2 regions of the Halomonas sp. H10-59 genome follow, and region 2 is predicted to be linked to the other one. Evidence: riboswitches for the same ligand, from Rfam matches in the RefSeq annotation. Region 2 holds a riboswitch; the other holds the start of a gene.
What was found. A riboswitch is a leader RNA that binds a small molecule or an ion and turns the genes downstream of it on or off. The one in region 2 is predicted to bind thiamine pyrophosphate.
Positions count from the first base shown of each region.

Region 1: it holds a riboswitch for thiamine pyrophosphate, as region 2 does, so the genes downstream of both, NFG57_RS06635 (sodium:solute symporter family protein) here and thiC (phosphomethylpyrimidine synthase ThiC) in region 2, are expected to answer to the same signal.

Region 1 covers NZ_CP098828.1:1,481,375-1,486,020, reverse strand. The annotation lists gene NFG57_RS06645 (diguanylate cyclase) at 1-1,442, opposite strand, end outside; gene NFG57_RS06640 (hypothetical protein) at 1,614-2,402, shown strand; TPP riboswitch at 2,462-2,564, shown strand; gene NFG57_RS06635 (sodium:solute symporter family protein) at 2,645-4,090, shown strand; gene NFG57_RS06630 (LLM class flavin-dependent oxidoreductase) at 4,206-4,646, opposite strand, start outside.
Region 2 covers NZ_CP098828.1:1,296,048-1,300,693, forward strand. The annotation lists gene thiC (phosphomethylpyrimidine synthase ThiC) at 140-2,092, opposite strand; TPP riboswitch at 2,170-2,304, opposite strand; gene tenA (thiaminase II) at 2,316-2,984, opposite strand; TPP riboswitch at 3,066-3,219, opposite strand; gene NFG57_RS05825 (GSCFA domain-containing protein) at 3,981-4,646, shown strand, end outside.

The DNA.
Region 1 (4,646 bases), 190 kb from region 2:
ACCACGAATTCCTCGCCGCCGGTGCGCGCCACCAGATCGCCATCACGCAGGCAGTTGGCTACTGTTTGCGCCAGCCAGGTGAGCACCTGGTCACCGGCCGCGTGACCGAAACCATCATTGACCTGCTTGAAGAAGTCGATATCGACCGCGGCCAGCGAGAACACCATCCCGCCACTGTCGCATTCCTCGATCAGGCGGGTGACGTGGCGATCCAGCTGGCTTCGATTGGGGAGTCCGGTCAAGGCATCGGTCATCGCCTGGTCTTCCAGCTGATCACGTTCGAGGCGAATACGCTCGACCTCCATCTCGTTGGAAATGACACGTTCGACGGCCCCGACCAGTAGTCGGACCAACTCGATGTCGACCTCGCTGAAGGCGTGCCGCCGCGCCGACGGACTGGAGAAGTTCAGCGTCCCCCAGACCTTGCCCTGGATCCGCAGCGGTGCACCGATATAGGTCTCCAGCTGAAAGTTCTCGTAGCAGGGGTGGCCCTTGACTCGCTCGTCCTGCCCGGCGCGGTGGGTATGGAAGACGTCATCGGCGTCGAGGGTCAGCCGACAGTAGGTGTCACCCAGTGCAAAGCTGTCGCCGGCCCCTACTGGCGCATTATCCGAGGCCGCCCAGCGCACCGTGTAACGCTCCCCCTCGACCTGACTGACAAGCGCGATATCCAGCCTCAGGTAGCTCAAGGCGTCACGCAGCAGCATGTCGACGATCTCTGATACTCCGATATCGGTGCGATTTACCCCGGTATGGACATCCCGTAACAACTGGATCATCGAGCGATACTCGGAGACGTCCTGGATGATGGCGTAGAAGCCCATCACTTCATCTTCCACCACGTCCGGCAGATAGTGGACCTTGAAGTAGATCTGGCGACCGTCCTGGAGCACCAGGGAATCCTCGTAGCTGACCTCCTGCCCCGCCAGCGCCAGGTCGAAACGTGGCCGGATCTTGGCGTAGGAGTCTGCATCGAGCACCGAAGACACCGGCTGCCCCATCAGCGCCTCGGCAGGCTGGCCGATGAAGTCGAGGTAGGCACGATTGTTGAAACGGAAGCAGAAGTCGCGGTCGACGTAGGCCACCATCACCGGCAGGTGGTCGGCCATCCGCGCGATGACACCGCGGCTTGCCTTCTGCCGAGCCGACAGTCGCAGCACCAGCCCACCATCGGCCAGGCGACAGCAGCTACCATCGCCCAATTCCAGCGGCATCGAAGGCTTGGCAGCGTGAACGGCACCCCGGGAGACCCAGGCTTCGGCGACCGCCGCGGCCTCGCCAGGCAGCTCTGCCAGCCCCCGCCCGATCCAGACCTCTCCAGGCTCGCCCAGCACGCGCACGGCATCACCGACCACGTCGTGCACCTGCAACTCCGGCGTCAGGCGTACCAGCACCGTTCCGGACGACACCAATGCCTCTTCCACCCAGGCAAAACGCTCCATGAGGACAACTCCTTGCGTAAGCCCTGCCCTGGACCGGCAGCAGGTCAATACCCTGGCGGCACGCGTGCCGTCTTCTCTAGACTATGAAAAGATGCTTATAGATGCCGGATTATTTCGCTTGCCCGCTTCCACGTTATGCTGGCGTCGCCGACACCGCCGCGGGAGCTGCCCATGATCCACCAGGACCTTGTCGCCATCGAACACGCCCTGACGCTGGCCAATCGCGGGGATACCAGTTGGCTGTGCACGCGCCTGGACACCCCTGCTCCCGCCTTCCCCCACCTGAGCGTCACCAGCGATGCCGATGGCCCCGGGTACGCCGGACAGCCCATCTTGCTGACCCAGACCCGGGACGGCGGCGCCTGCCTGGTCAATATCGACAACAACGCCAACGACGGTACCCCCTGTCTGGTCGAGCGCCTGTCACCGAGCAGCGACATCCTGGTGCACCTGGAGGTCATCCATGCAACGCTCGCCGGCCAGCCATCGCTGATTCGCCGCGTCAGCCTGGGCAGTACGTCCATGAACCTGCAGCGACCCACGCCAACCAGTCCGCTGGTCCAGATCGGCGACGACGTCGTCGAGGTGCTGATCCAGCCGGCCTTGCGTCTGGTGCTGACCGGCCACTCCCCGGTCAATGCCGACCTGGCGCGCCAGGGACAACGGCTCGGCTTCGAGGTCATCCTGTGCGCCCCGGACTACCCCGACACGCATCACTCGACAGCGCCCCTGCCGGCAGGCGTCGAGTTCCAGCGCGCGCCCGCGGCCCCCTTCCTGCACGGCGGCGGCGGGCACCGACGCACCCTGGTGATGGACGCCACCGACGCCTCGACCATTGCGCGAGCGAGCCGCGAGGCCTGCTGTCATGGCTATCTGGCGATGGCTGACATCGATCCACGCCGGGCGGCGAACTGGCTTTACGATGGCTGGCACAGCCTGCGCACCTCGCCCACCGTCTGACGCCCCGTCGCTGCGGCCAAAGCGCCAATTGACAGCCATCGGAGGCGGTCCTACGCTGTGCGCATTCCTGGGGGAGCCTGACGGCTGAGATTCCGCATCACGCGGTAACCCTTTGAACCTGATCCGGGTCATGCCGGCGAAGGGAAGGATGGTTGCGCTATCTCCTCTTTCTTCCTGTCCGCCGCTCGTCCCGCCTGTCCACCGGTCCCTGCGGACAACGACAAGAAAGAGGTCTTCTTTCGATGATGCTCGATCCCACCTGGACGGCGCTGTGGCTTTTGCTATGCGCCGCCATCTTTGCCATCCCCGGCCTGATCTACGCCCGACGTCGTCAGGGCGGCCTGGATGACTACATCTCGGCTCGCAACAGCCAGAACACCCGCGCCACGGTGTTGACCCTGGTGGCCACCACCCTGGGCACCTGGATCCTGTTCGGCCCCGCCCAGGCGGCCACCTGGGGCGGCATCAGCGCGGTACTGGGCTATGCGCTGGGTTCCATGGTCCCGCGCCTGGTGATGATCCCGCTGGGACGACGCATGCGTGAGCTGATCCCCGAAGGCCACGGCCTCACCGAGTTCGTGATCCATCGCTACGGGCGCACCATGTACGCCTTCACCCTGACGATCATGCTGTTCTATCTGTTCATCTCGCTGGCGGCAGGCCTCACCGCAATCGCCCATATGGTCACCCTGCTGGCGCCGATCCCGCTGTGGCTGACCGCCTGCGTGGTGATGATCGCGACCCTGCTTTACACCTTCTACGGCGGCCTGCGCACCACCATCTTCACCGACAAGGTACAGATGCTGGTGATCCTGCCGTTGCTGGCGCTGCTGCTGGTGTTCGGCTGGCAGGCCGCCGGCGGCGTCGCGCCGACGCTCGAGGGCCTGCAGGAGCGTGCGCCCCAGTTGCTGGATGTCACCGATGCCGGTGGCCTGCGTGCCGGTCTGACGTTCTTTATCGCGGTGATGCTGACCGGCCTGTTCTACCAGGGCACCTGGCAGCGCATCTACGCCGCCCGGGACAGCAAGGTGCTGCGGCGGGGCTTCTGGATCGCAGGGCTGTTCAACTTCCCGGTGATCGTGCTGATGGGCCTGTTCGGCCTGGCCTTCGTCGGCCTCGGGCTCGAGGGAGACGGTTCGGTGGCGCTGTTCAGCGTGCTGCTGTCCGAGGTGCCGCTGTGGTTCGCCCTGGCCTTGATTCCGCTGGGTCTGGCCCTGGTGATGAGCAGCGCCGACACTACCGTCAACGCCACCTCCAGCATCATCGCCGTCGACATGCACCGGCTGCTGCCCCAGGCCAGCGAAGCCACCCTGATGCGCCTGGCACGCTGGCTGATCGTCGCCGCAGCGGTGCCGGTGACCTGGGTGGCAGCCCAGGGCTACAGCGTGCTCTATCTGTTCCTGTTGGCGGACCTGCTGTGCTCGGCGGCGGCCTTCCCGGTGTTCTTCGGTCTGTTCAATCGCCGCTACGACGGGCGCAACGCGGTCCTCAGCACCGCTGCGGGCCTAGTCGCCGGACTGGCGATGTTCCCGTCTCCCAGCGGCGGTACCGCCACCCTGCTGGAATCCTTCCTGCTGGCGGCCTTCGTGCCGGTGCTGGTCTCGCTGGTGCTAATGAAATTGCTGCCATCCCGCCAGGACTATGACTTCACCCGCATGGGCAGTCTGGTGCGGCGTTTCCAGAGCTGACACCGCCACGCTGACAGCCTGGCAAGGTGTGACAAGAAACAGCGGGACGTGCTGACGCGTCCCGCTGTTGTCGTTTCAAGGCCTGGCGATCAAGGGCCCTGGCAGTTCCGGCTCATCAGCGCCCGGGACGCGCCAGCCCCAGGTGGTCGCGCAGGGTGCGGCCCTGGTACTCGCGTCGAAACAGCCCGCGGCGCTGCAGTTCCGGTACCACTTGTTCGACCACGTCCTCGATGCTGTCCGGCAGCGACGGCGGCATCAGGTTAAAGCCGTCCGCCCCGCCCTGCTCGACCCAGCGCTGCATCTCGTCGGCGATACGCTCCGGGGTGCCGACCATGGTGCAGTGGCCGCCACCGGCGGCGAGCCGTCCCAGCAACTGGCGCAGCGTCGGTCGTTCGCTCTCGATGATCCGCAGAATCGTGGCGTAGCGCCCCTTGGGCCCGCTGAAGGCCTCCAGTGGCGGCAACTCGGGCACCGGGGCGTCGAGCTCCCAGTCGCTCACGTCCTGGCCGATGAACTGACTCAACTGGCGCCGGGAGCTGTCCACCGGCAACAGTTC
Region 2 (4,646 bases):
AGTGCATGAATCTTCGGGTTGGACTTTTGTCTAACTTTGTGCGGCAGAACTGGAACCGGGCGTACAAGACGTGCATCCCCGAGCAGTCGAACGCTGCCCGGGGATGCGCCGGGGAGTGGCTTGTCTCAGACCTCCTTGTTCAAACCTCCTTGTACAGCTCCGCACCCTGTTCACGGAAGACCCGGGCGCGCTCCTCCATGCCGGCCATGACGGCGTCGCCGTCACCCTCCAGGCCGTTGTCGCGGGCGTAGTCGCGGACCTCCTGGCTGATCTTCATGGAACAGAACTTGGGGCCGCACATGGAGCAGAAGTGGGCCACCTTGGCGGAGTCCTTGGGCAGCGTCTCGTCGTGATAGGCGCGGGCGGTGTCAGGGTCGAGGCCCAGGTTGAACTGGTCCTCCCAGCGGAACTCGAAACGCGCCTTGGACAGGGCGTTGTCGCGGCGCTGGGCGCCGGGATGCCCCTTGGCCAGGTCGGCGGCGTGGGCGGCAATCTTGTAGGTGATGATGCCGGTCTTGACGTCGTCCTTGTCGGGCAGGCCCAGGTGTTCCTTGGGGGTGACGTAGCACAGCATGGCGCAGCCGTACCAGCCGATCATCGCCGCTCCGATGCCCGAGGTGATGTGGTCGTAGCCCGGGGCGATATCGGTCACCAGTGGCCCAAGGGTATAGAAGGGCGCCTCGTCGCAGTACTCGAGCTGCTTGTCCATGTTTTCCTTGACCAGGTGCATGGGCACGTGGCCGGGGCCTTCGATCATCACCTGGACGTCGTGCTTCCAGGCGATATGGGTCAGCTCACCCAGGGTCTTGAGCTCCGCCATCTGGGCCTCGTCGTTGGCGTCGGCCACCGAGCCCGGACGCAGGCCATCGCCCAGCGAGAAGGCCACGTCGTACTGCTTGCAGATCTCGCAGATTTCCTCGAAGTGGGTGTAGAGGAAGCTTTCCTGGTGATGGTAAAGGCACCACTTGGCCATGATCGAGCCACCGCGGGAGACGATGCCGGTGACCCGGTTGGCGGTCAGCGGCACGTAGCGCAGCAGCACGCCTGCGTGGATGGTGAAGTAGTCCACGCCCTGTTCGGCCTGCTCGATCAGGGTGTCGCGGAACACCTCCCAGGTGAGGTCCTCGGCCACGCCCTTGACCTTCTCCAGCGCCTGATAGAGCGGCACGGTGCCGATCGGTACCGGCGAGTTGCGGATGATCCACTCGCGGGTTTCGTGGATGTTCTGGCCAGTGGACAGATCCATGATGGTGTCGGCGCCCCAGCGGATGCCCCAGGTCATCTTCTCGACCTCTTGCTCGATGGAGGAGGTCACCGCCGAGTTGCCCAGATTGCCATTGATCTTCACCAGGAAGTTGCGCCCGATGATCATCGGCTCGGCTTCCGGGTGGTTGATGTTGGCGGGGATGATGGCGCGCCCGGCGGCGACTTCCTGGCGCACGAACTCGGGGGTGATCTCCTCTGGCAGACGGGCGCCGAAGCCCTGCCCGTGATGCTGGTGGCCAAGGATGCGCTCGACCTCATCGCTGCCTCGATAGTCATCGGCCAGGGCCTGTCGACGCTGGTTCTCGCGGATGGCGATGAACTCCATCTCCGGGGTGATGATGCCGCGGCGGGCGTAGTGCAGCTGGGTGACATTGCCGGCGCTGCCGTCGGCGCCACGACGTGCGCGGCGCGGCGTGCGGGTCAGTTCGAAACGCAGCGGGGCGAGTGTCGGGTCGTTGGCACGCCGGCGACCGTAGTCCGAGGTCGGTCCATCGAGCCATTCGGTGTCGTCGCGCTCCTCGATCCAGGGCCGGCGCAATTCGGCAAGCCCGTGACGCAGGTCGACCTCGACCTGGGGATCGGTGTAGGGGCCGGAGGTGTCGTAGACCAAGAGCGGCGGATTGGCCTCGTCGGCCCCGGAGGTGCGGGTCGCTGACAGCGAAATCTCGCGAAACGGCACCCGCAGGTCGTCGCGGGAGCCCTTTACATAGACCTTGCGCGAACCCGGCAGGGGCGTAACTGCGGCCTGGTCGACCTGGGCGGTCTCGGCCAGGAAGTGCGCGCTATGGCGGGGTTTGTTTGCGGAAACGGGTTGATCGAGCGGCATTGGCTTGTCCTTCTCACGGCACTGGGTGCTGGCGTTGTTGTGTGCATCGCGTGAGGAAGGAGGGGGCGTCGTGGCCTGGGCCGTGAGCGCTTGATCCCTACGCTGGTCCTCACCGCGATGCCATGGCATCGGGGTTACCCCCAGATCAGGTTCAACGGGTCCCATGCGCTGCATGATCTCAGCCGCCTCTGGCGGCCCCCCGTCAAGCGTGGTGCTGATTGTGTTAGTCGCTTAGATCGAGCCCCATCTGCCAGAAGTCGATCTCGAGTCGTGTCGCGTCGGCGAATATCCGTGACAGTCGTGCAAAGCGCTCGCCGGATACCTGGCCAAGCTGATCGTCGAGCCAGGCATGCTCCTGGCGCGCGGCGGCCTGGAAGTCGTCGCTTTCGTACATGGCGATCCAGGCGTCGAAGGGATTGTCTGCACCGCGCAGGGTGTCCGGGCGGGCGTTGAGCGTTCTCGCGATATCGGCGTAGCCGACCATGCAGGGGGCCAGCGCCACGTGCAGGTCCAGGAGGTCGCCGCGGCTGCCGGCGTCCAGCACGTAGCGGGTATAGGCCAGGGTGGCGCGGGCTTCGGGCAGCTCAGCGAGTTCGGCCTCGCCGATGCCCCAGTCGCGGCAGAAGGCGAGATGCAGGCCGAGTTCCACGTCGAGAATGGTCTTCATGCCGTCGAAGGCGCCGCGCAGCTCGTCGAGGCTGTGGCTCTTGTAGGCCGCCAGGGCGTAGGCCCGGGAGAACTGCAGTAGAAACAGATAGTCCTGCTTGAGGTAGTGACGGAAGCTGGCGTCGGCCAGTTCACCACGGCCAAGGGCGAGCACGAAGTCGTGTTCGATGTAGGCGTGCCAGTCATCGCGGCAGGCGTCGACAAGATCGGTAAAGCGGTAGCCCATGTTGCCTCCGGTTGGTGCGGATCCGGAGGGCGGCGGCCAAGGACACGGCGACGAGAAAGGAGGGAGGTGCGCGCGCAGGGGCAGACACCACCGCCTGATTCCCTACGCCGGTTCAAGGTGTGAAGCCACACCGCACCCGGATCAGGTTCCACGGGATCGGCGCTGGCGGCCGGTGATTCGTCACCCTGGCCCTGCGCCATCTCAGCCGGATTCACCGGCACCCCGTCAAGCGAGTCTGAATCGAGTCTAGCATGACCTCGAAGGGAGTCCACCTCGGCTTGGCAAGAACCGATCCCGATCAGTAGATACGCCGCTGGGGGGAGGAGGTTCCCACGATATCGCGAGAGTGCAACTGCCGAGATATCTGGAGAAGTTTCCGCATGGTTGAGAATGCATTTTATCCGATTGAGGAAATGTGGCGAAGTAGAGTCCTGATTGATCAATTCGACAAAGTTTCGACGATTTTGTTGTTGTTTAAAGGGATATTTGCGTGGTTTTTCTTGGATGTTCTCTGGATTGTGTTTGCGTGTTTTGCGGCTGCCTGATAGAGAAGATGTGAGAGAATCTAGAGTGAAAAAAGTACGTTTTTCACTCTAGATTCTGACATTCGTTGTGCGCTTGACGACTCCTTTGTGAAGAAGGGAAGAAAGTGACAGGTGTGTTGGTCCCGTTTTATTGGAAGCATTGGTTCGCCGAGTTTTCATGGAAGCTAAAAATGCTTGTTTTGCTCTCTTTTGAACCACCCGTGGGTCAGGGAAATGGTGCATGGGAAAGGTTTTATGAAGGGCTCCGGGGCCGTTGTCAGTGCTCGTTTCTCAACACAATAGACAAATATTTCGCCTATCTTTTTTTATGCAAATATTTTAGAAAGGAAGACGAGATGCCAGTGTTGGCGTAAACATTCCTATTCGTCGTGGCAATGGGTGATTTAAGATAGACGTTATCAATTTTGTTTGTTCACGACCGATATTATATCTTATATTTGAGGTGATTAATATGAATCCATATTCGACACTTCCAGACCGTGCCTTCTGGAAAAAAGCTGTATCCGAAAAGTCGATTTTTGACATATCCAATTTGTGGTCTCCAAAGTTCAAGATCACAAAGGATAGTAGGGTGGTTACCTTCGGTTCCTGCTTTGCGCAACATATTGGAAATGCTCTTGATAGCAGAGGGTTTAACTGGGTCTCGACAGAAACTCCACCCAAGGGGCTCTCGCAGGAAAATGCAAAAAAATACAATTACAATATTTTTTCGGCCAGAACCGGGAATATATACACCACCTCATTGTTGAAGCAGTGGGTAGAGTGGGCAACAGGGATAAAAGAGCCGCCTGAGGAGATTTGGGAAAAGAACGGACGGTTCTATGATCCCTTTCGCCCCGTGGTGGAACCAGAGGGTTTCTGTAGTAAAGAAGAGTTAATACTCTCTCAAGAGGAGACAATAAAAGCGTTTAGGGAATGCATCTTCTCATCAGACTTCTTTGTCTTCACCTTAGGGTTGACTGAAAGCTGGTTCAATTCGGAATACGGCTACGAGTATCCGATGTGTCCCGGGACTTCAGCAGGGACCTACCTGAAAGGTATCCATGCGTTCAAGAATCAGATGTATCCCTCTGTGATGAATGATCTGCGAGATGCCATAGAAATAATGCGTCATGAG